DNA from 2 places in the Stutzerimonas sp. VN223-3 genome. Region 1 is predicted to be linked to the other one. Evidence: riboswitches for the same ligand, from Rfam matches in the RefSeq annotation. Region 1 holds a riboswitch; the other holds the start of a gene.
The links. Region 1 has a riboswitch for cobalamin ahead of btuB (TonB-dependent vitamin B12 receptor). Riboswitches for the same ligand answer to the same signal wherever they lie in the genome.
Positions count from the first base shown of each region.

Region 1 (15,811 bases):
CTGCGGGCTGCGCATCGACGTCAGCATGCCGCCACGTTTCGTCGATGAGCCTATAAAAGCAGCGGCAAGCTCCGCCACTAGCTGAAAGTAGAAGCTTGGTAGGGTGGGCCTCAGCCCACCACAGCGCGCTCCATGGCCTGACTGGTGGGCTGAAGCCCACCCTACATACTGAAGCGGAGCGCGCACGGCCCGCCCCACAAGCTACAGTCATGAATGAATTCATGGTTGTAGGTCGCCGGCGCGCTGCGGTAATGTTCGGCGTTCTTACGGAGTCAACCATGCCGTCCAGTCGCAATCTTTCTTCTCTCGATCAAGCCGGTGCCCTGCATGCCGCGCATTTGCGTGGACAAGTGATCGCGGCTGCTGGTTATTACTTTTTTGGGTATTGGTTTAGCCATAGGCGCGCCTGATACCCCACAGGCGCCCTAGCAAACAGGGTCGCCACCAGACAGTTTTCGAACCCCCGGTCGGCCATCCCACCGGGGGTTTTCTTTTTCCGGCCTGAAGGGCCCAACGCAGAGGACAAAACAGATGAACAACTACCGCAGCTATTACCGCACCTTCCGTTATGACTGGCGATTTAGCCGCTTCAACGCCGCTGTTCCAACACCTATAGACCGAACACTTCGCTAGCGCTGGCGCGGCACAGAAGCCGCGCCGGCCAAAGGACCGCCAGATCATGAACGCACCGATTTCTGCTCAGCTCGCTAACTCCAACCCCGTCTCCAACCCAGCCAGACGCAGCGCTCAACCGCTGCCCAGTCCCGCCGTACTACGCCAACGCCTACCGTTGAACGCCGCGCTTTCCGAGCGTATCCGGACCGACCGCAATGCCATCCGCGCCGTGCTCGACGGCAGCGATCCGCGCCTGCTGGTGGTGATCGGGCCGTGCTCTCTGCACGACCCGCAATCTGCGCTCGATTACGCCTCACGCCTGGCCGAACTGGCGCCACAGGTCAGCGATCAGCTGTTGCTGGTGATGCGCGCTTATGTCGAGAAGCCCCGTACGACGGTCGGCTGGAAGGGGCTGGTCTACGATCCGCATCTGGACGGCAGCAGCAATATGGCCGAAGGGCTGAGCGTATCGCGCCGCTTGATGCTGGACATCCTCGACCGCGGCCTGCCGATCGCCACCGAGCTGTTGCAGCCTCTGGCAGCGGCCTATTTCGATGATCTGTTGAGCTGGGCGGCGATTGGCGCGCGCACCAGCGAATCGCAGATTCACCGCGAAATGGCCAGTGGCCTGGACCTGCCGGTGGGTTTCAAGAACGGCACCGATGGCAGTGTGGGGATCGCCTGTGACGCGATGCGTTCGGCGGCGCATCCGCATCAGCATTTCGGTATCGATGATCTCGGCCATCCGGCGCTAATGAGCACGCTCGGAAACCCGGATACGCATCTGGTGCTGCGCGGCGGCCATACCGGACCGAACCATGACGCCGAAAGCGTTGCGATGGCTAATGCTGCGTTGCTCAAGCAAGGCATCGCTGCTCGGATCATGGTCGATTGCAGCCACGCCAACAGCGGCAAGAACCCGCTGCGCCAGCCAGCGGTGCTGCAGAACGTCATTGACCAACGCCTGACCGGCGATGCGAGCCTGCGTGGCGTCATGATCGAAAGCCACCTGTTCGATGGTTGCCAACCGCTTTCCGACGACCTGCGTTACGGCGTTTCCATTACCGATGGTTGCCTGGGCTGGAGCGCCACCGAGCAGATGCTGCGTGACGCGGCTGATCGGTTGCGCGGCTGACTCAGCAAGCCCGGCTGCGACGGCCGGGCTTGCGGTTCGCAGGGTCTTGCGGGCAACCTGTGCGGCTGGTTTTCCCGCCCTACAGGACCCCATGCGCGATTACAAATGGCTGTACGAATATTGTCTGAATCGCTTCGGCTCTGCCGCGGCACTGGAAAACCGACTGCCGCGCCCCAGCAGCGCTGACGACTTGCGGGCCGTTCCGGATGACCGCTATCTCTCGCTGATCAGCCTGCGGATATTCCGTGCCGGACTCAAGCACAGTTTGGTGGATGCGAAATGGCCGGCATTCGAGGAAGTGTTCTTCCGTTTCGACCCGGAAAAGTTGGTGTTGATGGGCGGCGAGCACATCGAGCGACTGATGCAGGACACGCGGGTCATTCGCCATTTGGGCAAGCTCAAAAGTGTGCCGCGCAATGCCCAGTTCGTACTTGACGTGGCAAAGGAGCACGGCAGCTTCGGCAATCTCATCGCCGATTGGCCGGTAACCGATATCGTCGGTCTGTGGCGCTACCTGGCCAAACAGGGATGTCAGCTAGGCGGGTTGTCCGCGCCGCGTCTGCTGCGCATGGCTGGCAAAGACACCTTCATCCCGAGCAATGACGTGGTCGCTGCACTCAAGGCGCAAAAAGTGGTCGACAAGGTGCCCAGCAGCCAACGCGACCAGGCGGCCGTGCAATCAATGTTCAATCAGTGGCACAGCGAGAGCGGCCGCCCCATGTGTCAGCTGTCGGTGATGCTGGCGTTTACCGTTAACCACTGAGCCCATTGCGTATCGAGTCGAAGTGCTTCAAGCGCGGTCCTATTTGAAGTCATGTCGCATCAAGCCAGCCAGGGCTGACAGCGAAGGAGGACAAAGATGGACGGAGCCATGCAGCGAATTGCCAAGGCGCTGCGGCAGGCAGAGCGCATCCTGATCATCACTGGCGCCGGGCTTTCCGCGGATTCCGGGCTGCCGACCTATCGTGGCGTCGGCGGGCTGTACAATGGTCACACCGAGGACGGCCTGCCAATCGAGGTGGCGTTGTCCGGCCCGATGCTCAGACGTAATCCAGCGCTGTGTTGGAAATACCTGGCTGAAATCGGCCGTGCCTGCCTCTGCGCCGAGCCCAATGCCGGTCACACTGCCATCGCCGAGCTGCAACGGCACAAGCCAGGCTGCTGGGTACTGACGCAGAACGTCGATGGCTATCACCTGGCGGCCGGCAGCCCGCCACAACGGCTGATTGAAATCCACGGAACCATTGCACCGCTGTACTGCATGACCTGTGGCGAGCAGAGCGACCAGTTGAGTTGCCATCTTGGTCGCCCGCTGCCGCCGCGTTGCGCATGCGGCGGCGTGCTGCGACCGCCAGTGGTGCTGTTCGAGGAGATGTTGCCGGAGGCGGCGTTGGGGCGCTTGCAGACCGAGATGGCAGAGGGATTCGACGCGGTGGTCGCGGTGGGCACCTCGGCGAGCTTCGCCTATATCGTCGAACCGATACTGCGTACACGCCACAGCGGCGGGTTTACGGCACAGATCGATCCGGTCGCCAGCGAGCTGTCGCTTCTGGTGGATGTCCATTTGGCAGCAGGCGCGTCAGACGTTTTGCCGCAGCTAATCCGTCACATTTTCTCTGATTGAATTTGCTCATCGGGGCATCGGCAGGCATAGTCTCGCCACTTTCGACTTCCCGACATGCCTGTGCCATGCGCCAACGCCTCGCACCCCTGTTGCCATTTGCTTTCATCTTGCTGCTGACGGCCTGTGCCGGACAGCCAGAACAGACCGAAAGTCCTCTCGCGCTGCACGATTTCCAATTCGAACTTGCGAGCGTCGAACCAGAAGCGGATACCGCCCAAGCCGAATCATCCGAACCCAGCGAGCAACAGCTCCGCGACCTATCCGATGGGCAGAGCTATGAATTGCCGCCGCTTGCCGACAGCATTCTCGAGCGTGGTTTTACCCTCGTTGGTACGCCTTACCGGTATGGCGGCACCTCGACAAAAACCGGTTTCGATTGCAGTGGCTTCGTCAGCTTCCTGTTCCGCAAGGAAGCCGGGATCGAGCTGCCACGCTCTACGCGCGAAATGATCAACCTCGACGCCCCGAAGATCAAACGCAGCGAGTTGCAACCGGGCGACGTGGTTTTTTTCAATAATCGCGGTCGCGGCCGGGTCAGCCATGCCGGTATCTACATCGGCGATGACCAGTTCATCCATTCCTCCAGTAGTCGCAGCGGCGGCGTTCGCGTCGACAGCCTGGATAGCAAATACTGGCGCGCCAGCTTCATGCAAGCCAAGCGCGTGCTGGCTCTGGCTCACGATTCGAGCTCTATTCCCGTTCATCATTGATCGGCGAGGTTGAGCTGCGCCGGGGGTTGCATCCATCGGCGCATGCCGGCAGAGTGATGGCTCATTTACCTGGACTGCTCTGCCATGCCCTTTCTGGCCCGTCTCACGACTGTTCTGCTGACAGCTTTGCTGCTGACAGCCTGTGCCGGACGGCAGCCCGTTGAACCGGTCGTGATAGCACCTGCGGCGCCGCAGCAGTTGCCAGGTACTGCTGAAGATGTCCTGTTCACTGCTCTTGGGCTGGTCGGCACACCTTATCGCTACGGTGGCAACACACCCGATAGCGGCTTCGATTGCAGTGGCCTGATTGGCTACGTCTTCCGCGGCGCGGCAGATCTCACACTGCCTCGTACCACGCGCGAAATGAGCACCATGCGCGGCGCTGCAGTCAGGCGCGATGCGCTACAGGCGGGCGATCTGTTGTTCTTCGCGACCAGTGGTGGGCGCCGCGTCAGTCATGCAGCCATCTACGTCGGGAACGGGCGTTTCGTCCACGCGCCCTCCAGCGGCGGAACAGTGCGGCTGGACAGCCTCTCCAATAGCTACTGGCAGAAGAACTACCTCAGCGCCAAGCGCGTCCTCGACAGCGAGCAACTTGCCCGCAATCCGTGAGGCTCAACGTGCCTGGCAGGAGTTGATGATGACCGACGCCGCGCCCAGGTTTCGACGATCAAAAGGCAGCTGAGCATGCCAATCCTCCGCCTGCCGGACCAACCCGAGGCGTGCGAGCTTTGTCGCCGCCAGGCACCCTTGACGCGCCATCATCTGATCCCCAAGGCGCTGCACGGCAAAACCTACGTGCGCAAGCGCTTTCCCCGTGATGAGCGCATCACGGCCACCTTGTGGGTATGCCGGGCCTGCCACAACCAGATTCATCGGCTCTTCACGGAGAAAGAGTTGGCGCTTGTTTACAACAGCCGAGAGGCGTTGCTCGCCGATCCGCGCTTGTGTGCGTTCGTCGACTGGCTGGCAACCAAGCCAGCCGGGTTTACTCCGAGACACTAGTTCGACACCAGCTTTCCGGTGCGCCTGCGACTATGAATTGATCCTGTTGGCTTTATGTCCGTAGCGCATTAGTACGGCTAAGAGACTTCGCCGTTCTACCAATGCAGGTTGAAGTGCGAGCCCAGCACGAAGCGATCATCCAGCAGGTCCCAGCGTTCGACGCAGGCTTTCTTGTCTGCGCCGGGATGCAGCTTGAGGCGGTTGAACGAATTCGGCGAGGTGCCGCGGACGCGCGATGACAGCGTAGTGCCCGCCTGGATCATCCAGATTTCCCGCGACAGACCGGTGTACTGCTTGGTCAATGGCAACACGTAGGGCAGATGAATATGACCTCCCATCACCAGATCGAGCCCTTCATCTGCCCAGCAGTGCAACGCTGCATCGGCGCCATGTTGCAGATTGCTCAGATCACTTAGCACCATCGCCCCGAAGGGCTGATGCGCCACCACAATACGCACCTTGTTTGGGTCGCTCTGCTTCAAACGTTGTGCTACCGCCTGCACCTGCTCGGCGGTTACCAATCCGTCTTTGTGCCGCCGCGGGTGGGTGGTATTGAGCCCAATCACGAGCATTTCGTCGTTTTCGAAGGTCGGTTCCAGATCATGGCCAAAGTGCTGGCGGTAGTTGCGATAGGGCATTAAAAAGCGTGCGAAAACGTTGTACAGCGGAATGTCGTGGTTGCCTGGGATGACCAGCGTTTCTGGTATGCCATGACCTTTCAGCCGTTGGACGAATGCCTGGGCAGCCGCAAATTGCCCAGCTCTGGCGCGTTGTGTGATGTCCCCAGAAAAGATCAACAGGTCGGCGCCATGCTCGCGCACATGGTCTTCCATGGCTTGCACCACTGCCGGTTGCTCAGTGCCGAAGTGGGTGTCGGAGATCTGCACGATGGTCGTCATTGGCTGGCGTCTTCTCGTTAGGGATGGCCGGGTGCGAGTGGCGCATTGTTGCATTCGAAGCCGATCAGCGCTTAGCGTTCCGGTGAATTGCTGGCGAATTGCACCCAAGGGCGCCGATACACCATGCAGCGCTGCTTCCAGTTGCGCTGCGCAGGGCCTTGGACTAACCTCCGCGCTGCTTCAGGTACCCCTGGCGAAAAGCCAGTTGGGTGAAACAGGGAAGCCGGTCATTCTCACGAAGATTCCGGCGCTGCCCCCGCAACGGTAGGCGAGATAAGAAACCGCTCAAAGCCACTGTGCCATAGGCATGGGAAGGCGCGGTTTCGGGATGCTGCAAGGCAACCGCTCGCAAGCCCGGAGACCGGCCTGTCGCATTCCACGGCAGTGCGGCGGGCGCTGATTGGGGTGCGGCTGCTTGCACCTGCGCTCCTTTCGAATTCTCCGTCTGCCTTATCGACATATGTCGTGCGGCGGGCACGACGGAGAATCTTCATCCAATGCGCAAATCCCTTCCCCTGGCCGTGGTTCTGCTGGGCCTTCCTTCCTGTGTTCTGGCCAATCACGGCGATGCCTTGCTGCTGGGCCAGCAGGTGATTACTGCCAGCCGGACCGGCCATTCGCCGGTCTCCATTGCTTCCAGTAACCTGATTACCCGAGACGAGATCGAACGCCAGCAGGCCGGCAGCGTGCCGGAGTTGCTGCAGCGTTTGGCCGGGGTCAGCGTCACCAGCAATGGCGGGCGCGGCAAGAGCACCTCGGTGTCCATTCGCGGTACCAGCGACAAGCACGTGCTGGTGCTGATTGACGGCGTCCGGGTCGGTTCGGCCACCTCCGGCAGTGCTGCGCTGCAGAGCATCCCGGTGGAACAGATCGAGCGGATCGAGATCGTCCGTGGGCCGCGCTCCAGTTTGTACGGCTCGGAAGCGATGGGCGGGGTGATCCAGATCTTCACCCGCCGCGGCGGCGCCGATGGCTTCAAGCCTTACTTCTCGGCGGGCGCGGGATCACGCTCCAGCTACAGCGGATCGGCCGGCGTCGCAGGCAGCCAGGGCAATGGCTGGTTCAACCTCGGGGTAGCCAGCGAGTCCACCGACGGCATCAACGCCCGCGCCTACCGTAGCAGCGCGCCCAATGCCTACGAGCCGGATGCCGACGGCTACCGCGAGCTGTCCGGACTGCTGCGCGCCGGTTATCGCTTCGACAATGGTCTGGAGCTGGACGGCAGCTGGCTGCAGAGCGAGAACCACAGCGATTTCGACACCCGTTCGACCAGCGGCGCCACCGGTCGCGATGCCTACAGCGACGGCTCTCTGCAGGCGATCAGCGGCCGTGCGCGCTTCTCGCCGTTGGCCTTTTGGGACATCACCCTGCAGGCGGGGCACAGCGAGGACCTGGGAGACAACTTCCAGGACGACGACTTCTATTCACGCTTCGACACCCACCGCGACAGCCTGAGCTGGCAGAATGACCTGCGTTTCAGCGAGGCGCAGGTGCTAAGCCTCGGCATGGACTACCAGACCGATCGAATCGACAGCAGCGATGACTATGCCGAGGACAGCCGCTACAACAAGGGCTACTTCGTCCAGTATCAGGCCGCCTTCGGTCGTCACGGCGTGCAGGCTGGCCTACGCCGCGACGACGATGAGTTCTTCGGTTCGCACGACACCGGCAGCCTGGGCTACAGCTTCGAATTGAGCGATGCGCTGACGCTGACCGCCGCCTACGGTACCGCCTACCGGGCTCCGACCTTCAACGACCTGTACTACCCGGCCGGCGCCTTTACCGCCGGCAACCCGGACGTCCAACCGGAAGAGTCGGAAAGCTACGAGATCGGCATTCGAGGTAGCCACGGCTGGGGCGATTGGAGCGTCAACGCCTATGAAAACCAGATCGAGGATCTGATCGTCTGGGCTGGGACCAGCCCCATGCGCCCGGAAAATGTCGACGTGGCGCGCATTCGCGGCATTGAAACCACCGTTGCCACCGTGCTGGCCGGCTGGGATGTGAACGCCAATCTGACCTTCATGGACCCACAGGACCGCAGCAAGGCCAACCACGGGCATCTGCTGCAACGCCGCGCCAAGCGTCAGTTCAACCTGGACCTGGATCGCCAGTTCGGCGCCATAGGCCTGGGTGCCTCGCTGTACGCGGTGAGCGAGCGTTTCGACAAGGCGAGCAACACTGAAGAGTCCCGCATGCCCGGCTACGCCTTGATGGACCTACGCAGCGAATACCGCGTCGACGAGGCCTGGCGCCTGCAGGTCAAGCTGGCGAACCTGTTCGACCGCGACTACGAAACCACCCAAACCTACGAACAGCCCGGTCGCGCGGTGTATTTCACCGTGCGCTACCAGGCTCTCTGACCGGCAACCCAAAGGAGAACCCCATGCACGTCCTGTCCACACGCGCCCAGTTGGCAATAGGCGCCGCGCTGATCCTGCTGATGGCCATGACACGTGGTCAACATTTCGCCAGCGTCGAGAATCTGCCCAGCGCCAGCTGGTCGATCTTCTTCCTGGCCGGCTTCTACCTGCGTTCGCGCTGGATGTTCGTGCTGCTGTTCGCCGTGGCATCCGCGCTGGACTTCGGCTCTCTCGCCAGCGGCAGCATCAGTGACTGGTGCTTGTCGCCGGCCTACTGGGCACTGGTGCCGGCCTACGGCAGCCTGTGGCTGGCGGGACGGTTGTTCGCCGGCTGGCAGCGCGACGATCTGCGCAGCCTGGCCGTGCTGGCGCTGACGCTGCTGGTCGCGGGTTTCGTCGCCTACCTGATCTCCGGCGGGGCATTCTACTTCTTCTCCAGCCGCTATCCGGAGCCGACGCTGGCCGGCTTCCTGCCGCGCATCGCCCAGTATGTGCCGCGTCACCTGAGCAACCTGGCGTTCTACGTCGGCACGGCGCTGGTGCTGCATGTCGGTATCGTCTCGGCGCTGCGCCTGATGCGCGCGCGGGAGGTGCATTGATGGACGACCGCGACGCACGACACAAGGCACGGATGCAGCGCAAGAAGGCGGTGGTCGATGCGAAGATCGCCGAGGCCCAGGACGAGTACGGCCTGCTGCTGGTGCACACCGGTAACGGCAAGGGCAAGAGCAGCTCGGCCTTCGGCATGGTCGCCCGCGCGCTGGGCCACGGCATCAAGGTCGGCGTGGTGCAATTCATCAAGGGCGCGGCCAGCACAGGGGAGGAAAACTTCTTCCGGCGTTTCCCCGACGAAGTGCGCTATCACGTGATGGGCGAAGGCTTCACCTGGGAAACCCAGGATCGCCAACGCGACATCGCCAAAGCTCGCGAAGCTTGGGCCGTCGCGGCCGAGTTGCTCGGCGATCCGGAGATTGGGCTGGTGGTGCTGGACGAGCTGAACATTGCGCTGAAGTACGGCTATCTGGAACTGGAGCCGGTATTGGCCGATATCGAGTCGCGACCCATGTTGCAGCACGTGGTAGTCACCGGTCGCGGCGCGCCGCCCGGGCTGATCGAGGCGGCGGATACCGTGACTGAAATGAGCCTGGTCAAGCATGCGTTCAAGGCAGGTGTGAAGGCCCAGAAGGGCGTGGAATTCTGATGTCTGCGATCCAGACATGCGTAGGGTGGATGACGCTTTTTTCATCCACCGTTGGCGTTGGTGGATGGGTAGAGCGTCATCCACCCTACGATGATCAGAGGCCGCGATGAATAGCCGAAGCTGCCCGGCACTGCTGATCGCCGCGCCGGCGTCCGGCCAGGGCAAAACCACCGTCACTGCCGGCATGGCGCGCTTGCATACACGACTGGGCAAGCGCGTGCGGGTGTTCAAATGTGGTCCTGACTTTCTCGATCCGATGGTGTTGGCGCGTGCAAGTGGCCATCCGGTCTACCAGCTCGATCTCTGGATGGTGGGCGAAGCCGAGAGTCGCCGGCTGCTATGGGAAGCGGCCGGCGAGGCCGATCTGATTTTGATCGAAGGGGTGATGGGGCTGTTCGACGGTACGCCGTCGGCCGCCGATCTGGCGCGGCACTTCCGCATTCCTGTATTGGCAGTGGTAGACGGTTCGGCCATGGCGCAGACGTTCGGCGCATTGGCACATGGTTTGGCCAGCTATCAGCCGGACCTGCCATTTGCCGGTGTGCTGGCCAATCGAGTAGGCAGCAGCCGTCATGGCGACATTTTGCGGGACTGCCTGCCGGAGCGAATGCATTGGTTTGGCGCCTTGCCGCGCAACGAATCCATAAATTTGCCGAGCCGGCATCTGGGGCTGGTACAGGCGCAGGAGCTGGCGGATCTTGATGCTCGGCTCGATGCGGCTGCCGATGCGCTGGCGGCGAGTGCAGACGGCGCACTGCCGGAAAAGGTGTGCTTTCCACCGCCGGAGCCCTTGACCATCCCGCCGCTGCTGCAGGGCGTGCGGATCGGTGTCGCGCGGGATGCCGCCTTCGCCTTCATCTACCAGGCCAATCTCGATCTGCTGCATTCGCTTGGCGCCGAGTTGCTGTTTTTTTCTCCGCTCCATTTTTCCAAGCTACCCGCGGTGGATAGCCTATATCTGCCAGGCGGTTATCCCGAATTGCACATGGAGACCTTGGCTCGCAATCGCTCAATGGGCGAGGCGATCAGGGCGCATCACGCGGCGGGCAAACCGATCCTCGCCGAATGTGGTGGGATGCTTTACCTGCTCGACGGGCTGACCGATCAGGCCGGCACGCGCGAAGACATGCTCGGCCTGCTGCCTGGCGAAGCGAAGATGCAGAAGCGCTTGACCGCTTTGGCGCTGCAGGAAGTCGAACTGCCGGAAGGGCGCTTGCGCGGCCACACCTTTCATCATTCTTCACTCGATTCGACCATGCAGCCCATCGCCCGTGGCGAGTGCCCGAACTACAAACGCACCGCCGAAGCGGTGTTCCGGCAGGGCCGGCTGACGGCCTCCTATATTCACTTCTATATGCCGTCCAATCCCCAAGCGGCTGCGGCGTTATTCAAGCCATGAGCGAGCACGCCTTCACCGAGTTAGAGCGCGCGGGTGTCTATCGCGCCATTGCCGAGCGGCGCGACATGCGGCATTTCAGCGGCGGCGACGTCGCACCCGAGCTGCTTGCGCGATTGCTCGAGGCCGCGCATCAGGCCCCTAGTGTCGGTCTGATGCAACCCTGGCGATTCATCCGTATCCGGCGCGCCGAGCTACGTTCGGCCATCGCTGAGTTGGTGGAGCAGGAACGTGTGCTGACTGCCGAGGCGCTGGGCGAGCGTGGCCGTGAATTCATGCAATTGAAGGTCGAGGGCATTAGGGATTGCGCCGAACTGCTGGTGGTCGCGTTGATGAACGGGCGCGAAACCCACGTATTCGGCCGTCGCACCATGCCGCAGATGGACCTGGCCTCGGCGGCCTGCGCGATCCAAAACCTCTGGCTCGCCGCGCGCGCCGAAGGATTGGGAATGGGCTGGGTGTCATTGTTTGATCCGCAGGCACTGGCCGAACTGCTAGAAATGCCCACCGGTGCCGAGCCGGTGGCGGTGCTCTGCCTCGGGCCTGTCGATGCGTTCTATCCGGCGCCGATGTTGGCGCTGCAGGGCTGGACGCAACCTCGGCGGTTGCAGGAATTGCTGTTCGAAGACGGCTGGGAGGAACAGCCTTGAGCGTGGTGCTGAGCTGCCTCGCCGGGGTCGGGCTGGATGCGTTGCTGGGCGAGCCTCGGCGCAGTCATCCGTTGGTGGTCTTCGGCCGGCTGGCTGATCGATTGGAACAGCACTTCAACGGCCCGGACGGCCGCGGTTGGCGTAGCCATGGCGTCACCGCCTGGTGCCTCGCGGTGTTGCCGCTAACGGTCATCGCATGGCTGCTGAGTCTGTTGCCAGGCGTTGGTTGGCTGGTAGAAATCCTTCTGCTGTATCTCGCGCTCGGCCTGCGCAGCTTGGGTGAGCATTTGATGCCGGTTGCGCTTGCCTTACGCAGTGGCGATCTGACCGAGGCGCGGCGACATGTCGGTTTCATCGTCAGTCGCGACACAAGCGAGCTGGACGAGCAGGACGTGGCCCGCGCGGCGACCGAATCGGCGCTGGAGAACGGCAGCGATGCAGTTTTCGCGGCGCTGTTCTGGTTCGCGATTGCCGGTGCGCCTGGTGTCGTGTTGTACCGCTTGAGCAATACGCTGGATGCCATGTGGGGCTATCGCAGCGAGCGCTTCGAGCGTTTCGGCTGGGCCGCTGCGCGCATCGATGACGCGCTCAATTTCATTCCCGCCAGACTGGTCGCGCTGACCTACGCCGTGCTGGGCCAAACGCGCACAGCCTGGCGCTGCTGGCGACGTCAGGCACCCTTGTGGGACAGCCCCAACGCCGGGCCGGTGATGGCCGCGGGTGCCGGCGCGCTGGGTGTGTCGCTGGGCGGGCCGGCGATCTATCACGATGAGCTGCATCAGCGCCCGACCTTGGGCGAGGGCGAAGATCCCAGCGCGCGCGACATCGAGCGCGCATTGGATATGGTCTGGGCTGGCGTCGGCCTCTGGTTGTTGGCATTGCTGCTGGGAGGCTGGCTGCATGCTTGAACATGGCGGACGGCTGCGGGCAGCGGCGCGCGATTTCGCTATCCCGCTGACGGATTGGCTCGATCTGTCCACTGGCATTGCACCTTATGGATTCAACCTACCAGTCGTCCCCGCTGATGCCTGGATGCGGCTGCCGGAAACCGAGGACGACTTGGCCGCTGCGGCCCGCGATTATTACGGCGTCGAGTCGCTGCTGCCGGTGGCAGGTTCGCAGGCGGCGATACAGGTGTTGCCGCGGCTGCGTCGGTCGCTTCAGGTTGGCATCGTATCGCCTTGTTATGGCGAGCACGCCGAGGCCTGGCGTCGGGAGGGGCACTGCGTCAGCGAGTTCAGCGAAGGGTCCGTACCGCGGGCGCTCGATCAGCTCGACGTCCTAGTAATGGTCAATCCGAACAATCCCACCGGGCGCCTATTGCCGCCCGAACAGCTGCTTGACTGGCATGCGCGGTTGGCAGCACGCGGCAGCTGGCTGGTGGTCGACGAAGCCTTCATGGACCCGACGCCGGAATTCAGTCTGGCAACTCATGCGCACCTGCCGGGGCTGATCGTGTTGCGCTCGTTCGGCAAGTTCTTCTCCATGGCCGGTGCGCGGCTCGGCTTTGTCCTGGCTGAAGCCGAGATATTGCGTGCAATGGAAAATGCGTTGGGCCCCTGGCCGATCGCCGGGCCGTCACGGTTTGTCGCCACGGCGTTGCTCGCTGACCGCGAAGGTCAGCATCGACAGCGTGCCCGACTGCTGGCAGACGGTGAGCGGTTGGCGCGGCTGCTGTCATGTTCCGGGTTGCCGCCTACGGGCGGTTGCGGCCTGTTCCAGTGGGTCGTAACCGAAGAGGCGGCTCTGCTGTACGAGTTTCTCGCTTGTCAGAGCATTCTGGTTCGCCGTTTTCACTATCCACCGAGCCTGCGTTTCGGTCTGCCGGCAGACGAACCGGGCTGGGCCCGCCTGGCTTGCGCGCTGGCCCATTACAGAGAAATTAGCGCATGAGCACTTTGATGATTCAGGGCACCACTTCGGATGCCGGTAAAAGCACTTTGGTGACCGCGCTGTGCCGTTGGCTTCGCCGACAAGGCGTGTCCGTAGCGCCGTTCAAACCGCAGAACATGGCACTCAACAGCGCGGTCACCGCCGAGGGCGGGGAGATCGGCCGCGCCCAGGCGGTGCAGGCCCAAGCTGCCGGGTTGGCGCCGCACACTGACATGAATCCGGTGCTGCTCAAGCCCAACAGCGATATCGGTGCGCAGGTAATCATTCACGGTCGCGCCGTCACGAATATGGATGCCGCGGCGTACCACGACTACAAGCGTGTGGCGATGGACGCGGTGCTTGAATCGCATCGGCGCCTCGGTGCTGCGTATCAGGTCGTGGTGGTCGAAGGTGCCGGTTCGCCCGCGGAAATCAACCTGCGGGCCAACGACATCGCCAACATGGGCTTTGCCGAGGCGGTGGATTGCCCGGTCATCCTCATTGCCGATATCGACAAGGGCGGGGTCTTCGCCCATCTGGTCGGCACGCTGGAACTGCTCAGCCCGAGCGAACAGGCGCGGGTGCGAGGCTTCGTGATCAACCGTTTTCGCGGCGATATCGCGTTGTTACAACCGGGCCTGGACTGGCTCGAACAGCGCACCGGTAAACCGGTGCTGGGCGTGTTGCCCTATCTGATGGATTTCCATCTGGAAGCCGAAGATGCAATCGACGTGCGCCAATCCGCCAAAGCGGAGCAGAGCCTGAGGGTGGTGGTGCCGGTGCTGCCTCGCATCAGCAATCACACCGACTTCGACCCGCTACGCCTGCATCCTCAGGTCGATCTGCGTTTCGTCGGTCCCGGCCAGGCAATTCCGGGCGCGGACCTGATCATCCTGCCGGGCTCCAAGAGCGTCCGCGCCGACCTTGCCTGGTTGCGCGATAACGGTTGGGAGGCTGCGATCCGTCGTCACCTGCGCTACGGCGGCAAGGTGCTCGGAATTTGCGGCGGGTTGCAGATGCTCGGTGAAAGCATCGCCGATCCCCTTGGGCTCGAAGGCGCGGCGGGGCAGAGCGATGGGCTCGGGTTGCTGGCCTTGTCGACCGAACTGGCTGCTGAGAAACAATTGCGCAACGTGCGCGGGCGACTCTGTCTGGGCGATGCCGACATCAGCGGCTACGAGATCCACGCCGGGATCAGCAGCGGCCCGGCACTCGAACGAGCCGCCGTGCACCTCGACGACGGCCGAATGGATGGAGCTATCAGCGAGGACGGTCAGGTACTCGGCACTTATCTGCACGGTTTGTTCGAATCGCCTGCGGCCTGCGAAGCGCTATTGCGCTGGGCCGGGTTAGAGAACGCGCAGCGGGTGGATTATCACGCGCTGCGCGAACGTGACATCGAGCGCTTGGCCGACCTGGTCGAGGCGCATCTGGATACCGCACGGCTGCACGAACTCTGTGGGCTGGGAGGCGAGCATGCTTGAGCTGATCCTCGGCGGCGCGCGTTCCGGCAAGAGCCGCCTGGCCGAACGCCTGGCCGCCGAAAGCGGGCTGGCAGTGACCTACATCGCCACCAGCCAGCCGCTGGATAGCGAGATGAGCGAGCGTATCGCCCATCACCGCGCGCGACGACCGTCGAACTGGGCACTGGTGGAGGAACCGCTGGCGCTGGCCTCAGTGCTGCATGAGCACGCCGGCGCTGATCGATGCCTGCTGGTGGATTGCCTGACGTTATGGCTGACCAACCTGCTGATGCTGGACGACCCGGCGCGTCTGGCCGAAGAGCGCGACGCACTGCTCGAATGTCTGGCGGAGTTGCCGGGGCGCGTACTGCTGGTCAGTAACGAAACCGGAATGGGTGTGGTGCCGCTGGGTGAGCTGAGCCGGCGCTACGTCGACGAAGCCGGTTGGCTGCACCAGGCTCTGGCCGAGCGCTGCGAGCGGGTGGTGTTCGCCGTCGCAGGCCTGCCCATGATTTTGAAAGGAGAACCGTTGTGACCGAACATTGGTGGCAAGCGCCTTGCCACGCCCTGAATGAACGTGCTCGCCAGGCGGCGCTGGCGCGCGATGCGCAACTGACCAAGCCGGACGGTGCTTTGGGTCGCATCGATGCGTTGGTGCCGCAGCTGGCGGCATTGCGGGGGCACGAGCGTCCGAGCGTGGACCCGGTCTGGATCAGTATTTTCGCGGGCGATCATGGCGTCGCCGCAGAAGGTATTTCCGCGTATCCGCAATCGGTGACCGGGCAGATGCTCGCCAACTTCGTCAATGGCGGCGCTGCGATCAGCGTGCTGGCTCGTCAGCTCGGCGCGAAGCTGGAAGTGGTCGACCTGGGGACCGC
Region 1 is NZ_RBEC01000003.1:220,079-235,889, reverse strand. It holds gene D7241_RS16935 (3-deoxy-7-phosphoheptulonate synthase) at 680-1,750, shown strand; gene D7241_RS16930 (DNA-3-methyladenine glycosylase I) at 1,842-2,513, shown strand; gene D7241_RS16925 (NAD-dependent deacylase) at 2,610-3,374, shown strand; gene D7241_RS16920 (C40 family peptidase) at 3,440-4,084, shown strand; gene D7241_RS16915 (C40 family peptidase) at 4,169-4,696, shown strand; gene D7241_RS16910 (hypothetical protein) at 4,772-5,089, shown strand; gene D7241_RS16905 (metallophosphoesterase family protein) at 5,185-5,988, opposite strand; cobalamin riboswitch at 6,154-6,373, shown strand; gene btuB (TonB-dependent vitamin B12 receptor) at 6,486-8,351, shown strand; gene D7241_RS16895 (hypothetical protein) at 8,375-8,950, shown strand; gene cobO (cob(I)yrinic acid a,c-diamide adenosyltransferase) at 8,950-9,552, shown strand; gene D7241_RS16885 (cobyrinate a,c-diamide synthase) at 9,659-10,951, shown strand; gene bluB (5,6-dimethylbenzimidazole synthase) at 10,948-11,598, shown strand; gene cbiB (adenosylcobinamide-phosphate synthase CbiB) at 11,595-12,506, shown strand; gene cobD (threonine-phosphate decarboxylase CobD) at 12,499-13,491, shown strand; gene D7241_RS16865 (cobyric acid synthase) at 13,488-14,954, shown strand; gene cobU (bifunctional adenosylcobinamide kinase/adenosylcobinamide-phosphate guanylyltransferase) at 14,947-15,468, shown strand; gene cobT (nicotinate-nucleotide--dimethylbenzimidazole phosphoribosyltransferase) at 15,465-15,811, shown strand, end outside.

Region 2 (15,811 bases), on a different contig from region 1:
GTGGCCAAAGCCGGTAGCGGCGTGGTGCTGCTGCTGGGCAACCCGCTGACCGGTCCGCAGTTGCTGGCGCAACTCAACCGTCAACAACTGCCGACTCCGGCAACCTACAGCACCGTCGGTGCCGGTTCGCAGATTCTGCGTGACCTCGGCGTGCGCAAGATGCGCCTGATGAGTTCGCCGATGAAGTTCAATGCGATATCCGGCTTTGATCTGGAAGTTGTAGAATACCTGCCCGCTGAGTAAGGGCTGCCGCGCTACTGCGCTTGGACATACTGCGTTGAAAATAGGCTCGGCTTGCTCATTTACAACAGTAAACTCCGCAGCCTCGCCTGTTTGATTCGCTGCGCTCACCCTTCGGGCCAGCCTTTGGCTGTTACTCCCGTTGGTCGTTGCGCCTTGTCTGTCCTGCGCTCGCTACGCGCTGCTCCGCCGGGCTGCCTATTGCCCAAAGCTCTTTAACGCTATATGAGATTGTTTCCATGACACTGAAGACCATCGAAGGTACCTTCATCGCCCCGCAGGGCAAGTTCGCCCTGGTCGTTGGCCGTTTCAACAGCTTTGTCGTCGAGAGCCTGGTCAGCGGCGCTGTCGATGCGCTGGTGCGCCACGGCATTCGTGAAGATGCCATCACCATCATCCGTGCGCCGGGTGCCTTCGAAATTCCGCTGGTGGCGCAGAAAGTCGCCCAGCAGGGTGAATACGATGCCATCATTGCCCTCGGCGCGGTCATTCGTGGCGGCACCCCGCACTTCGAATACGTCGCCGGCGAATGCACCAAAGGCCTGGCCCAGGTTTCCATGGAGTTCGGCGTGCCGGTCGCTTTCGGCGTGCTGACTGTCGATTCCATCGAACAAGCTATCGAGCGCTCCGGCACCAAAGCCGGCAACAAAGGCGCCGAAGCCGCACTCTCCGCTCTGGAAATGGTGAGCCTGCTGGCGCAGCTGGAGGCCAAGTGAGCCTCAATCACGACGACAGCCAGGACGCCCCGCAGCCGAAGGCCAAGGGCAAGATCGCGACGCGCCGCGTCGCGCGCAGCCTGGCGATGCAGGCGCTGTACCAGTGGCACATGGCGGGCCAGAGCCTGAACGAAATCGAGGCGCAGTTTCGCGTCGACAACGATTTCTCCGGCGTCGATGGCAACTACTTCCATGAGCTGCTGACCGGTGTCGCGCGGGCCAAGACCGAGGTCGACGGCGCCATCGTGCCGCATCTCGATCGCCCGCTGGAAGAACTCGACCCGGTGGAGCTGGCCGTGCTGCGCCTGTCCACCTACGAGCTGATGCACCGCATCGATGTGCCGTACCGCGTGGTGATCAACGAAGGTATCGAGTTGGCCAAGGTGTTCGGGGCCACCGACGGGCATAAGTTCGTCAATGGCGTACTGGACAAGCTGGCACCCAGTCTGCGCAGCGCCGAGGTCAGCGCTCACAAGCGCTGAGCCTGCCCGAGCGATGGGTGAGTTCGAGCTGATCCGCCACTATTTCGCCGCCGCCGCTTGTGCTAGGGCTGGCGGCGAAGTCGTGTTGGGCATCGGTGATGATTGCGCCTTGCTGGCGCTTTCGGCTGGTGAGCAACTCACGGTATCTACTGACACCCTGGTCGCCGGAGTACATTTCCCCGACCCTTGCGACCCCTATCTCCTTGGTCAACGCGCGCTCGCTGTATCGACCAGCGATCTTGCCGGAATGGGCGCTACACCGATCGGTTTTACCCTTGCGCTGACGCTTCCTACGGCCGACTCCGGCTGGCTTTCCGAGTTTGCTCGCGGTCTGGACGCGATGGCGACAGGCTGCGCCATGCGCCTGATTGGCGGCGATACCACGCGCGGCCCGCTGAGTATGACGTTGACGGTGTTCGGTCGGGTGCCGGCTGGTCAGGCGCTGGTGCGCAGCGGCGCGCAGCCGGGGGATTTGCTCTGTGTAGGCGGAACTCTTGGCGATGCGGCCGGCGCGCTGCCGATCGTATTGGGCGAGCGAAAGCAGGGGACGGCCGAGGCGGCGATATTGCTTCGGCACTACTGGTTGCCACAACCGCAGCTGGCGCTGGGTCAAGCGTTGCGCGGCAAGGCGACTTCGGCGCTGGATATTTCCGATGGTCTGTTGGCCGATTGCGGGCATATCGCCGCCGCGTCCGGTGTCCTGTTGTGCATCGAACAGGAAAAACTGCCGGTGTCGGATGCGCTGGTGCGGTTCTGCGGGCGCAACCAGGCGCTGCAGTACGGGCTGGCCGGCGGCGATGATTACGTGCTCGCATTTACCTTACCCAGCGATGAGCTGCCTGCATTGCTGGCCGCCGGCTGGCCGATTCACGCGATCGGTCGCGTTGTGACGGGTAAAGGCGTGCAGCTGCTGGCTGCCGATGGCAGAGCCATCACGTTCGCCAGTCAGGGTTACAACCATTTCAGTGGCTGAGCGGCTCGATAGCTCCGTCAAAACAGAGAGGACAGCCGCTTGACTGATTCCCTGCAGCCTACTGCCGAGCCGATTCCGCTATCGGTGTGGAGCAATCCCTGGCACAACTTGGCGTTCGGATTGGGCTCCGGAACATTACCCAAAGCGCCCGGCACCTGGGGTTCGCTGCTGGCGCTGGCTTTCGTACCGCTGTGGCAGATGTTGCCGCCTTGGGCTTACGGGCTGTTGATTCTCGCCAGCATGCTGTTCGGGGTCTGGTTGTGCGGCAAGGTTGCCCAGGATCTGGGCGTACATGACCATGAAGGCATCGTTTGGGACGAATTCGCGGGTATCTGGATCACCTTCTGGTTGGTGCCAGAAGGCTGGTACTGGCTGGTGCTTGGATTCGTTGTGTTTCGGGTGCTGGATATCGCCAAGCCCTGGCCGATCAGTTGGGTCGATCGCGATGTGCACGGAGGGCTGGGGATCATGCTCGACGATATTCTGGCCGGCTTCGCCGCGTGCGGCCTGATGCATCTTGCGGTGATGTTGCTGAGCTGAGTTCGACCTGTGCGTCTGGTCGCTGTATCGATGATGGTGCTCATGGAAGAATGCCGTTCTGCCTCGTTTTCAAGGAAGTCGCCACTGATGCGTTCCGTAGCCCTGATGCTCACTGCCACTTTGGCGCTGCTATCGTTCGCCGGCGCGGCCGCGCCACGGGTACAGGTGGTCGGGCTATTTCCAGGTGCCGCCGTGGTGAACGTGGATGGCCAGCGCAAATTGGTCCGGGTCGGTCAGGTAGGTCCGGGCGGTGTCGAGGTAGTCAGCGCCGACTCGAGGGGCGCGGTGTTGCGCATCGAGGGTGTCGAGCGTAGTTATGGGCTCAGTCGTGAATTGAGTACCGGCTTTGCCGAGCCTGATCGCAGGCAGCTAAGCATCGCCCAGGGGCAGGGCGGCCACTACTGGGTCGCCGGCTCGATCAATGGCCAGCCGGTGCAGTTTCTCGTCGATACCGGCGCCACCTCGGTGGCGATCAATGAAATTCAGGCGCGGCGTCTGGGTATCGATTACCGCGTCGATGGCAAGCAGATGGTAGTCAGTACTGCCAGCGGGACGGCAAAAGCCTGGCGAGTGAATTTCAACAGCGTAAAGGTCGGCGCGATTGATGTGCTGGGCGTCGAAGCCGTAGTAGTCGAAGGCGCGTCGCCGTCCGAGGCGTTGCTCGGAATGAGCTTTCTCGGGAGGGTTAGCTGGCGCGAGGATCAGGGTGTGCTGAAGCTCGAATCCAAAATTTGAAAGTTGAAGGAAGTCGGTAGCTTGAAGCATCGCTACGGACGAGCTTTGTAGTAAATGGCGTATCGGCGAATCCTTGGGCTGGCCTGAGCTTCAAACTTGTATCTGCTGTTACAATGTCCGCTTTTCCCCTTTCTGGAGTCCCTCCGGTGTCTGTCGTGTTCGTCGCCGCTTCCAAACTGCCGACGCCGTTCGGCGTGTTCACCATGCATGGTTTTCTCGATCAGGACACTGGTAAGGAACATGTCGTACTGACGCTGGGTGATGTCGCAGACGGCAAGCCCGTACTGGGTCGTCTGCATTCAGAATGCCTGACGGGTGATGCTCTGTTCAGTCTGCGCTGCGATTGCGGTTTCCAGCTGGAAGCTGCGCTGCGTGCGATTTCCGAAGAAGGACGCGGCGCGCTGCTTTATCTGCGCCAGGAAGGCCGTGGTATCGGCCTGCTGAACAAGATCCGCGCCTACGAACTGCAGGATGCCGGCGCCGACACTGTCGAAGCCAACGAGCGTCTCGGCTTTGCCCCCGACATGCGCGACTACGCGATCTGCCTGCCAATGCTCGAACATTTGGGTATTGCCGAGATCAAGTTGATGACCAATAACCCGCGCAAAGTGAAGGCGTTGCAGGGCTTCGGCATCCGCGTTGCCGAACGCATGCCGCTGGAGGTTGCGCACAACCCGCACAACCGCAAATACCTCGCCACCAAAGCCGGCAAGCTCGGCCATATGCTCGGCGAGATTCACCAGGGCGAAGCCGAGCAGTCGTGAACCGCACTGCCGCGCGCCGCCAGCTGTCACGTGATGGTTGGCTGTATCTGTTATTTATCGTCATACCCGTGTTGATCACCAGCCAGCTTCCCGAACTGGCTGGCCGCCTCGGTGAACGTCTCGCCTTGCCCCTGTTCGTAATCGGCCTCGCCACGCTGTTTTTCAATTTGCCCCGTTTTACCGCCTACAAGCATGCGTTGATCGCTACTGAGAAGGCGCTGAGCAGCGATGCCGAGCCCGCGGCTTGGGCCGCATTGCGTGCCATCCGGCTACGCGCCTTGCGGGTCGCGGCTTTGCCGGCCTGGCTGGCCGCGATCGGCGCGCCACTCGGACTCGAACCTGTCGCCCAGTTGCTGCTGGTCTGTGGCAGCCTCGCATTACTGGTGCTCTATCGCGTTCCGCGTCAGTTGCAATGACGCGCGCGCTGCTGCTGTTCGTTGCGTTGCTGATTTCGCCTTTGCTGACAGCGGCGGAGCGGGTTGTCAGCCTGGCACCTTCTCTTAGCGAAATCATGTTGGAGCTGGACGCAGCCGATCTGTTGGTCGGCGTGCTCGACGGTGGGCATCGACCGACAGCGCTGACCGGAGTGCCTTCGGTAGGGCGGATCGGTCAGCTGGAAATGGAAAGCCTTCTCGCGCTGCAACCCACCTTGGTACTGCTCTGGCCCGACAGCATCAGCCGCGCGCAACGCGACCAGCTCACGCAGTTCGACATTCCGGTGCTCGTTGCGCAACCGACCTCGCTCGAGCAATTGGCTGGGCAGTTCGCGCTGATCGGCGAGCGGGTTGGACGGGCCGAGCAGGGCCGCAAATTACAGAAGCAGTTCGCCGAGGGCCTGGATCAACTGCGCCAGCGCTATCACCGCGAGCAGCCGCTGGCGGTGTTCTATCAAATCTGGAATCGCCCGCTGTATACAGTCGGCGGGCGGCAAATCATCAGTGACGCTATCGAAGTCTGCGGCGGCCGCAATGTGTTCGCCGATCTTCGTCTGCCGGCGCCGCAGGTCAGCATCGAGTCGGTGCTTTCGCGCAATCCGGACGTGATCTTCGCTGGAAGCGGCGCGCAGTTATCCGAATGGACGGACTGGCCGCAGCTTGCAGCGGTACGAAAGGGCCAGCTGTGGGAAGTGCCTGACAAGGGACTGGAGCGGCCGAGCTTCCAGATGCTCAAGGCGATTGAAAAGCTCTGCGAGGTGATGGCGCAGGCACGACCCTGAAGGGGTGCCTGCGCTGGCTACGCTTAGAGCGATGGGGTCCAGGTTACTGCGAACAAAGCCGTGCGGCCTTCGGTGTTGTAACCCAGGCCATTGGAGTAGGTCGCTTCCACGTAGTCCTTGTCGAACAGATTGTTCAGCTTGGCTTCCAGGCTGACCTCACGGCTCGCCTGCCAGCTGCCACGCAGACCAACCAGACCATAGCCACCCAGTTCGATGGTGTTGGCTGCATCATCGTAGCGCCCACTGACAGCGCGCCAGTTGGCGCCAATTGTGAAGTCTCCGAACTGGCGATCCAGATCCAGACTGAGCGTGCGCTTGGCGCGGCGCGGCAGGATATTGCCGCTGTCGCGGTCGCGCGGATCGATCAGGCCGAGCGCAAGGTCGGTTTGCCAGCCAAACAGTTGCTGCCTGAGCGCGGCCTCGAACCCGTTGATGCGGGCCGTCTGAACGTTGTAGGGCAGCCAGCCGGTACTGGCGTCCGAGACGATGGCGTCTTCGATGTCGGTACGGTAGATCGACAGTTCCAGCGAGCCGCTATCGCTATAGCGGTTGCGCCATTGCAATTCATAGCTTCGGGAATGCTCAGGCGAAAGGTCTGGATTCGCACTGGAAAAACAGGTGCCGAAATAGCACGCATCGGGATAGTAGAGATCGTTGAACGTCGGGGCGCGGAAGCCTTCGCTATAAGAGACGATCAGATCGTTGCGTGGGTCCAGAGGTACGGTCAGGGCGGCATTCCAGCTGTTCTCGCTGCCGTACTGCTGGTTCTTGTCATGCCGCAGCCCTAGTTCGGTAGAAAATGCGGAGCTGTTGTAACGGTGCTGGATAAATCCGGCGTGGTTCCAGCGCGACTCTTCGACAAAATCGATGGTGCTATGCAGGCGGTCTTCATACCAATCGGCGCCGAGGAGGAGCTGATGATCGTCGTTGAGGGTCAGCGTGTTGACCCAACTGGCCGAGTCCCGATAAGTGCCGAAGCTGTAGAACATGTCCTCAGTGGCACCTGATAGCTCATTGCCGGTGTCGCGCTTGTCTTCGCTATGACCTGCCTCGAAGCGGCTGCTCCAATAGTCGTTGATCCGCAGGTCGACGAAACCGGACAGCGTGCTGAGTTGAAACTCGGTTGTGGGTCGGGAGGGACCAAAGACGTCGTCATATTCGATTTGGCCGCGCTGGTCGAGCGCGCTTACCCCGGCCTCCAGAGTTTCGTTGAAACGATGCGCCAGGTTCACGCTGAGAGAGCGGTTGCGATAGGCATCGTCGTCACGGTTCAGACTGTCACCGTGACGTGTCGCGTCGATGCCGTCGGTTTCGTTCAGCGAGGCACCGACGTTGAAGCGGGTCTGGCCGTTGCCTCCGGACAACCCCAGGTTGCGTTCGAAGGTGGAATGGCTACCCGCGCCGAGGCGCATATAAGGGTTGAGCCCCGCACCGTTCCCTTGCCGAGTAAAAATCTGTACCACGCCGCCAATCGCGTCGGAGCCATACAGCGCGGAACGCGCACCGCGCACGACTTCCACCCGTTCGATCTGGTCGGGGCTGAGAAACTCGAGGCTGCTGGTGCCGCTGGACGCTGCGGCGATGCGTTGGCCATCGACCAGAATCAGCGTCTGCCCGCTGGCAGTGCCGCGAACGAACAGACTGGTAAGGCTCCCTGCACCTCCGGTGCGTACGACGTTGACGCCGGGTACACGCTCGAGCAGCTCGGCCACGCTGCGTACCTGCAAGCGATCTATGTCGGCGCGGTTGAATACGGTCGTTGCAGCCGCCGCCTGCGTTCGCAGTTGCGGTACACGGTTGGCGGACACAACGGTATCGCTGAGCTTCAGCGCCTCTTCGCGGCTCGGCGTCTGGGCGAATGCCGGAACGCCGGGCAGCAGTGCCACAGCCAAAGCAAGACGGGTCAGTTTCATCAGAATCAATCCTCAAAAGTTCATCGCTTTTGAGGAGGGCAGGAACAAGCGAGGGGCGTAATGACAGGCGACCGCGCTTGACGGTGCTGCCCTCCGCAACACCAGTCGAATCCGTCAGGCCGGTCTCCGGGCTTTCGACGCGCACCGCGCTCGCCTTCCCGTGTCTGGGCACAGTGGCGGTTGAGCGGGCGGTGATCCGTGGATCACGGTCGATTACCGTTGCGGGGGCAGCGCCGGCCTTGCTCGTTCGAGCGCACCGGCTTCCCGTTTAATGCGGACCTTGCGGTCGTGCACACCTGGGCGGATAGGAAAAACGCGCGAACCTTACGGCCTGGACGAGGGAAAGACAAGCGGCAGAATGGGGTGCCTCAGAGTAAGGCATTGATGGTCAGAGCAGACCGTTTGGGTCTGGATGCGGCTTTCGGCGCTAGCGGATTGGTGAGCGTAGGGTGGGCTTCAGCCCACCGAATCGAGGTGCGGTTGCGTTCACTATTGAACGAGCGCGGCAGTTCAATCAGATGCCCGCCACATAGGGTTGTCAAAGCATTGGTGGGCTGAAGCCCACCCTACACAAACCCTTTACCTACCGAGCATAGTAAAGGCGAGCAACCCGCTTCGCAGCCATCCGTGGCGACGTGATGGCTCTGAGGCTACGCGCCCAAAGCCGCCAGGCGTGCGCGTATCGATGCCTCGATACCCGCGGCGTCCAGCCCGCACTCCGCGAGCATCTCGCTGGGCTTGGCGTGCTCGACGTAGTAATCCGGCAGGCCCAAATGGAGGATCGGCGTCTGCGAATTCTCGGCAGCGAGAAATTCGCTCACAGCACTGCCGGCACCGCCCATGATGCTGTTTTCCTCGACGGTCACCAGCAGTTCATGAGAGTCGGCCAACTGGCGCACAAGCGCCTCGTCCAATGGTTTGACGAAGCGCATGTCGACTACCGTTGCATCGAGGCTTTCGCCGACCTGCAAGGCTTCGGGCAGTTGTACGCCGAAGACCAGCAGCGCAACCCGACGGCCGCCGCCGTTGCTGCCTTCGCGGCGCACGACGCCCTTGCCGATTTCCAGCGGTTCGAGGCCGGGCTCGATCGTCGCGTTTGGGCCTGTACCACGCGGATAGCGCACCGCTGCAGGGCCTTCGAAATGGTAGCCAGTGGTGAGCATTCGGCGCATCTCGTTCTCGTCGCTGGGCGTCATGATCAGCATGCCGGGGACGCAGCGCAGATAGGTCAGGTCGAAGCTGCCAGCGTGGGTCGGGCCGTCTTCGCCGACCAAGCCGGCGCGGTCGATGGCGAACAGCACGTCCAGGTTCTGCACGGCGACGTCATGGATCAGTTGGTCGTAGGCACGCTGCAGGAACGTCGAATAGATCGCTACCACCGGTTTGGCGCCTTCACAGGCCATGCCGGCCGCCAATGTCACGGCGTGCTGCTCGGCGATGGCGACATCGAAGTAGCGATCCGGGTAGCGCTCGCTGAAGTCGACCAGGTCGGAGCCTTCCTTCATGGCCGGAGTAATGCCTGCCAAGCGCGGATCGGCGGCGGCCATGTCGCATAACCATTGGCCGAAGACGTTGGAGTATTTCGGGCCGCTGGGCTTTTTAGGGGCCGCTGGAGCACCGACGGGGTCCAGCTTGCTGATCGCATGCCAGGTAATCGGATCGACTTCCGCCGGAGCGAAGCCTTTGCCTTTCTTGGTCACCACATGCAGGAACTGCGGCCCAGCGAGGTCGCGCATGTTGCGCAGCGTGGCGATCAGCGTCGGCAGATCGTGGCCATCGATGGGGCCGATGTAGTTCCAGCCAAGCTCTTCGAAAAGGGTGCCGGGAACCAGCATGCCCTTGGCGTACTCCTCGGTACGGCGGGCGATCTCCCAGGCGCCCGGCAGGCGCGACAGGACCTTCTTGCTGCCTTCTCGCATGCTCGTATAGGTGCGGCTGGAAAGAATTTTGGCGAGGTAGTTGGACAGACCGCCGACGTTACGCGAGATCGACATGTCGTTGTCGTTGAGCACGACCAGCATGTCGGCGCCGACTTCAGGGGCGTGGTTCAGGGCCTCGAAGGCCATGCCGGCGGTGAGCGCGCCGTCGCCGATCACGGCGATCGACTTGCGCTTTTTTCCCTGCAGGCGAGCAGCGATGGCCATGCCCAGGGCGGCACTGATCGAGGTGCTGGAATGGCCGACGCCAAAGGTGTCGTATTCGCTTTCGCTGCGGCGCGGAAAGGCTGCCAGACCGTCTTTCTGGCGCAGGCTGGCCATGCGTTCGCGGCGACCGGTGAGGATCTTGTGTGGATAGGCTTGATGGCCGACGTCCCAGACCAGACGGTCGCCGGGCGTGTCGTAAACGTAGTGCAGGGCGATGGTCAGCTCAATCACGCCGAGCCCGGCGCCGAAGTGTCCGCCGGTGCGGCCGACACTGTAAAGCAGGTCCTGACGCAGTTCGTTGGCGAGTTCTTCAAGTTCCGCTTCGCCCAGCCGGCGCAGTTGCTCGGGAGTGGCCGCGCGATCTAGAACGGGCGTTGCAGGGCGGACCCGAGGAATCTCATGGAACGTCTTGGGCATCGAACGAGTCGTTTTGGCTGAAAAAAGAGCCGCAGTTTACCCGATGGTTACAGCGAGAAGAACGACTCAAGCATCAACGGTTGCCGCCAGGTCGTGCCAGCGCAACGATCCGTGTGGCTCAGTTGCGGCGTTCGACGATAAAGCGGGCCAGCTGGCGCAACGGTTCGGCGCTGCTACCGAAGGAAACGACGGCTTCGAGTGCAAGATCGCGCAACTCCACCGCATAGGCCTTTGCCGCGTCCATGCCGAGCAGCGCGGGGTAGGTGGGTTTGTCACGGGCGATATCGGCGCCTTGGTGTTTGCCTAGCGTGGCGGTGTCGCTTTCCACGTCGAGAATGTCGTCCTGCACCTGAAAGGCCAGACCGATCGCCTGCGCGTATTGCTGCAGAGCGGCCAGCTTCTCGGCATCGGCACGGCCGCTGGCGAGGGCGCCGAGACGAACGCTGGCCTCGATCAGTGCGCCGGTCTTGTGCCGATGCATCAGTTCCAACGCGCTGCGGTCGAGCTTGCGGCCCACCGAACCCAGGTCGATGGCCTGCCCACCGACCATACCGGCCGGGCCGGCTGCGCGAGCGAGGCTGGTGACCATCTCCAGGCGCAGCGCGGGGTCTTGCGGATTGCGTACATCGGCTGCCAGCGCTTCGAACGCAAGGCTTTGCAGGCCATCACCGGCAAGGATCGCGCAGGCTTCGTCGAAGGCCTTGTGCGTCGTCGGCTGGCCGCGGCGCAGATCGTCGTCGTCCATGGCCGGCAGGTCATCGTGAACCAGCGAATAGGCGTGGATCAGCTCGACGGCGCAGGCTGCGCCATCGGCCTGTGCACTGTCTCCTTCAAGCGCCTCGCAGGCGGCATAGACCAGCAGCGGGCGCACGCGCTTGCCACCGTTCATGACGCTGTAGCGCATGGCTTGGTAAAGGCGTTCGAGTTGCGGGCGGGGGGGGACGAAGAGCGTCTCGAGGCAGTTGTCGACGCGTTGCTGACAGCGTTTCTGGTAGTCGCCGATCATGCTTCGGGATCCACCTCGAACGGTGCTTCCTGCAGCTTGCCGTCGCGTTCGAGCAGGATCTGTACTTTCTGTTCGGCCTGGCTGAGCGCGGCCTGACAGTCGCGGGTCAAGCCGATTCCCTGTTCGAAACAGGTCAGCGAGTCTTCCAGCGACAGCTCGCCGCTTTCCAGACGCTCGACCAGCTGTTGCAGCTCGGCGAGGGATTGTTCGAAATCGAGGGCGACTTTCTTGCGGGCCATGGCGGAACCTGTTCTTTGCGGCGGCTGTAAAACGGTCGCGACACTAGCAGAGCTGGGCGGCATAAGCCATACACCAAGCGGGCTACGCGCCTGTCGGTTATCGCCAGTAAACCGCCTGGAAGTAATAGAGCGTCATGAAGCTGCCAACCAGGATGACGAAGACCCGCAACCAATTGGCGGGTAGCTTCTTGCTCAGCGCGCCGCCAGCGTAGCCGCCGAGCGTGGTGCCGATCAGCAGGATCGCCAGTTCGTACCCGCTCACCCGACCGGCGATGATGAAGGTGGCCGTGGCGACGCTGTAGATCACGGCCGATATAAGGTTCTTCAGCGCGTTGGCGCGAACCAACTGATGACCTTCGATGGAAAATGCCGCCAACTGCAAAATGCCCATGCCCGCACCGAAATAACCACCGTAGATCGAAACCAGGCCATGTGCGGCGAGCGATGCCGGAGCGTGCGGAGGCACTGCGTTTTCTTCCTTGCGCCGTGCCGCCAGCCAGCGGCTCAGCCAGGGACTGGCGGCGAACAGTGCGGTGGCGAGCAGCAGCAACCAGGGGATCAGCAGGCTGAACACGTCGTCGCCGCTGGCCAGCAATAACAGACCACCGAGCAGGCCGCCGGCCAGTCCGGCCAGCAACAGTGGGATCAAATAGCGGCCCAGCGGACGCAGCGCCGAGCGCGCGGCCCAGGCAGCGGCGACGCTGGCGGGCCAGAGCGCCACGGCGTTGGTCGCGTTCGCCGTGACCGGAGGAAGGCCCGTTGCCAGCAGCGCAGGGAAGGAGAAGAAGGTACCGCCGCCGGCCAGGGCATTCATTCCACCCGCTGCGAAACCGGCAGCGATGAGCAGCAATATGTCGAACAGGGGCATCGGATGGGCTCGCGGCAAAAGGACGCAGATTATCGCTGCCGTCCCGCTGAGCCAAGCGTGCGGCTCTATTTGTCGGATGGACTTCGATCTTCATCCAGGCGGGTACTGGCCAGTTCGTCGAGGATGCCGCAGCCACCGGACGATTGACTACCGGCGCAGCAGCTACGTAAGTCCTGGAGCTGTCGCTCCAGCGCATGGAGGCTTTCCAGGCGCGTGCGGACGCGCTCGAGCTGCTCATCGATCAACAGGTTGATATCGCCACAGCTGGCATCCGGATGGTTGGAGAACTCCAGCAACCGACGGATATCGGCCAGCCCAATGTCCAGCGCCCGGCAATGACGGATGAATACCAGATGCGCGAGTTGCTTCGATGAGTAGGACCGGTAGCCGTTGGGTCCCCGTTCCGGGGCCGGCATCAAGCCGACCTTCTCGTAGTAGCGGATCGTCTCGACATCGACGTCTGCCGCCGTGCTCAGCTCACCGATGCGCATCATGGCCTCCTTCTTAATGCTGCGTTCGTTGACCGAAATGGGCTTGACCCTGGAGCCGCTCCAGGGTGTGCAATGGCTCCGAATATAGTTCAGGAGGCATTCCATGTCGTCGAGATGCTGTGATTCCGGTTGTTCAACCCAGGCGGTCAGCCCACGCTTTCGCAAAGCCTTGTGGATTGCGTTGGCGATCAACCTGGCCATGTTCGTCGTGGAAATCGTCAGTGGCTTACGCGCTGGCTCGGTCTCGCTGCTGGCGGACGCCATCGATTTCGCCGGTGACGCCGCCAACTACGGCATCACCCTGGTCGTGCTGTCGATGGGGCTGGTGTGGCGCTCACGCGCCGCAATGGTGAAGGGGTTGTCGATGCTCGCCTTCGGGGTTTTCGTCGTCGCCCGCGCCGGTTGGTCGATCTATGCCAACGTCGTGCCGGAGCCGCTGACCATGGGCGTCATTGGCGCGCTGGCGTTGGTTGCTAATGTCGTCGTGGCGCTGATGCTTTACGCCTTTCGTGAGGGCGACTCCAACATGCGTTCCGTCTGGTTGTGCAGCCGCAACGACGCAATCGGTAACATCGCCGTGATGATCGCAGCGGCCGGTGTGTTCGGTACCGGTTCTGGCTGGCCTGATTTTGTTGTGGCGCTGATCATGGCCGGGCTGGCGTTGTCTGCCGGTTTCTCGGTGGTACGTCAGGCTCGGCAGGAGTTGCGTACGTCCCGCTAGGCACGCCTAGTTGGCAATGGCAGCAACCAGCACCACGGCAACCACAGCCACCAGCGCCAGTCCGGCGGCGGCCAGCTTGCCTACCGTTTCGGCGCTCATGGCCAGCGCCTTGCCCTTCGCCTGATCTCCAAAACGGCCTTCGAGACGATGCAAGCCTTCTACAGGCTGGAACAGATTGTCTGGCTGCTCGGCGGTGGTTGGCTCATCGGTCATCTGGCCGCTCCAGGCCTGTTTGGCCATCATCCTATCGAGCAGGCCGGGCATGAACATATTGCCGATAATCGCCTGGAACGAGGCGCGCCCGAGCCACAATTCGCGCGGCGCATCGGTTGCAGCGCGGACAATCGCGCGAGCCGCGACCTCGGGCGTATGGATCGGCGGGACCGGCTGTGGACGTTTTTGCATTTTGTTACGCGACCAGTCGAACTGCGGCGTGTTGTGCGCCGGTAACTGGACCATTGTCAGCCGCACCCGGCTATTGGTATGGATCAGTTCGCAACGCAGCGAATCGGTAAAACCGCGAATGGCGAACTTGGCCGCGCAATAGGCCGACTGCAGGGGAATCGCCCGGTAGGACAATGCCGAACCCACCTGGACGATGGTGCCGCGATTGCGCGCCTCCATATATCGCAGCGCGGCCAGCGTGCCATGGACGAAGCCCAGATAGGTCACCTCGGTGACCCGCTTGAATTCCGCGGCGCTAATCTTGTTCACCGGACCGAACACCGTCGCCATGGCGGCGTTGACCCAGACCTCGATTGGCCCCAGTTCTGCCTCGATTCGTTCGGCCGCCTGATCGATCGCTCCAGCGTCGGCAACGTCGGCGGAAATGGCCAGGACCTTGACGCCGGCAGCTTCAAGTTCGTCGCGCGTGTCAGACAGGCCCTGTTCGCCGCGCGCAATCACGGCCACACGAAAGCCTGCCTGCGCGAATGCATGGGCCGTTGCGCGGCCCACGCCAGCGGTGCCTCCACAAACCACAGCAGCCAGTCCGCGGTCGCTCATAAAAAACTCCTGTCTGGATCGGGTTAACGCAGCAGCCTGTTCCAGCCGGCATAGCGATGACGAATCGGCCCGCGCGGCAGGCTCAGGCTGATCACCAGCACACCGGCGATCAAGCTACCAACGGTGGCGGCGAAACCGGCGCCCTCGAGAAATGAGGGCGCGGCGATCAACCAGGCGCCAATCGGCACATTGAGCAAACGCAGCGGTCGCGCGACTTCGGCGAAGGCCAGCACCGAGACGGTGATCAGCAACGAGCCCATGAGGTGGTCGTTGTTAGCCATCGCACCTTCGGTACCGAAGATCAGCCGCGTGCACATCAGCCAGACGCCGAGTGCACAAAGCAGCGTGAGCCCCCAAGGCAAGTTGACCCCGCGAAGCCCTTTCAATGTCATGGCCGACAGGCTGCCATCGAACTCGGGCGTGTTGTCTTCGCGCGCACCGTCCATGGCATCGCCCTGGAAAAATGTTTTCCAGAACGGTTTGCCGCGGCGGCGGGCATCCTTCAGAAACTGCCCCATGGCGACGAGCTCATCCAGCGCATAGGGCATCATCACCAGCATCGCCAGAGCCTGGATCAGGCACAGGGTGCACCAGGTATTGATGAAGATCGGCTGGGCAATGATGAAGAAGATGCTCACCGCGCCCAGCGGTACCACCACCACGCCGAAAGCGGCGACCATCCAGGGCATGGTCCGCCAGCGGCGTGCATCGCCCATCACCGCCATTAGCAGCTCGATCATATAAGCCATGACGCCGACTCCGGCGTCGGGCACCGGCCAGGCGCGGGACATATCGGAGGTGATTATGGTTTCCGTGCCGTTGGGCTGACTGCCAAAGAATGGTTCCCAGGCAGTCGAGGTATGGCCGAGTTGATAGGCGGCGAGATAGCGCGCCAGCAGAATGCCGATCACGGCGAGAATCGCGATGGGCAATCGCTGCAGCCAGGTCGACGGGTTGTAATCCCAGCCCGGTGGCACCGCGGCCTTCTGCATCATTCCGGACATGCTCATGCCGGGCATCATCGGCACCAGTGTGGAGAAGGCGATCACCAACCCGCCGACCAGCAATGCGTTTCCATAGCTGGCCGGGGAGGGCGTCCAGAACAGCAGCGGGGCGAACATCAGCCACAGCCCCATCGTCGTGTTCGCCCACTGGGCCCACGCGATTCGCCTCAACGAAAGGACCGAGAACAGCACGATCAGGCACCCGCTGGCGACGTCGCTCCAGGTCATCAGCAGCGCGCGAGTGGCCACGTCTGGCAAGTCACGTTCGGTCGCCAAACGGGCAAGATCGAGGTCGGTTGCCGAGATGTTCGTATAGCCGAATATGAACGGTGCGCTA
Region 2 is NZ_RBEC01000002.1:1,249,421-1,265,231, forward strand. It holds gene ribBA (bifunctional 3,4-dihydroxy-2-butanone-4-phosphate synthase/GTP cyclohydrolase II) at 1-243, shown strand, start outside; gene ribE (6,7-dimethyl-8-ribityllumazine synthase) at 480-956, shown strand; gene nusB (transcription antitermination factor NusB) at 953-1,438, shown strand; gene thiL (thiamine-phosphate kinase) at 1,452-2,411, shown strand; gene D7241_RS14420 (phosphatidylglycerophosphatase A) at 2,451-2,951, shown strand; gene D7241_RS14425 (TIGR02281 family clan AA aspartic protease) at 3,039-3,686, shown strand; gene ribA (GTP cyclohydrolase II) at 3,833-4,450, shown strand; gene D7241_RS14435 (hypothetical protein) at 4,447-4,866, shown strand; gene D7241_RS14440 (cobalamin-binding protein) at 4,863-5,666, shown strand; gene D7241_RS14445 (TonB-dependent receptor domain-containing protein) at 5,690-7,579, opposite strand; cobalamin riboswitch at 7,679-7,894, opposite strand; gene dxs (1-deoxy-D-xylulose-5-phosphate synthase) at 8,230-10,140, opposite strand; gene D7241_RS14455 (polyprenyl synthetase family protein) at 10,259-11,146, opposite strand; gene D7241_RS14460 (exodeoxyribonuclease VII small subunit) at 11,143-11,385, opposite strand; gene D7241_RS14465 (sulfite exporter TauE/SafE family protein) at 11,483-12,253, opposite strand; gene D7241_RS14470 (Cd(II)/Pb(II)-responsive transcriptional regulator) at 12,319-12,744, opposite strand; gene D7241_RS14475 (cation transporter) at 12,848-13,465, shown strand; gene D7241_RS14480 (SDR family oxidoreductase) at 13,472-14,470, opposite strand; gene D7241_RS14485 (vitamin K epoxide reductase family protein) at 14,494-15,811, opposite strand, start outside.
Region 2: it holds a riboswitch for cobalamin, as region 1 does, so the genes downstream of both, D7241_RS14445 (TonB-dependent receptor domain-containing protein) here and btuB (TonB-dependent vitamin B12 receptor) in region 1, are expected to answer to the same signal.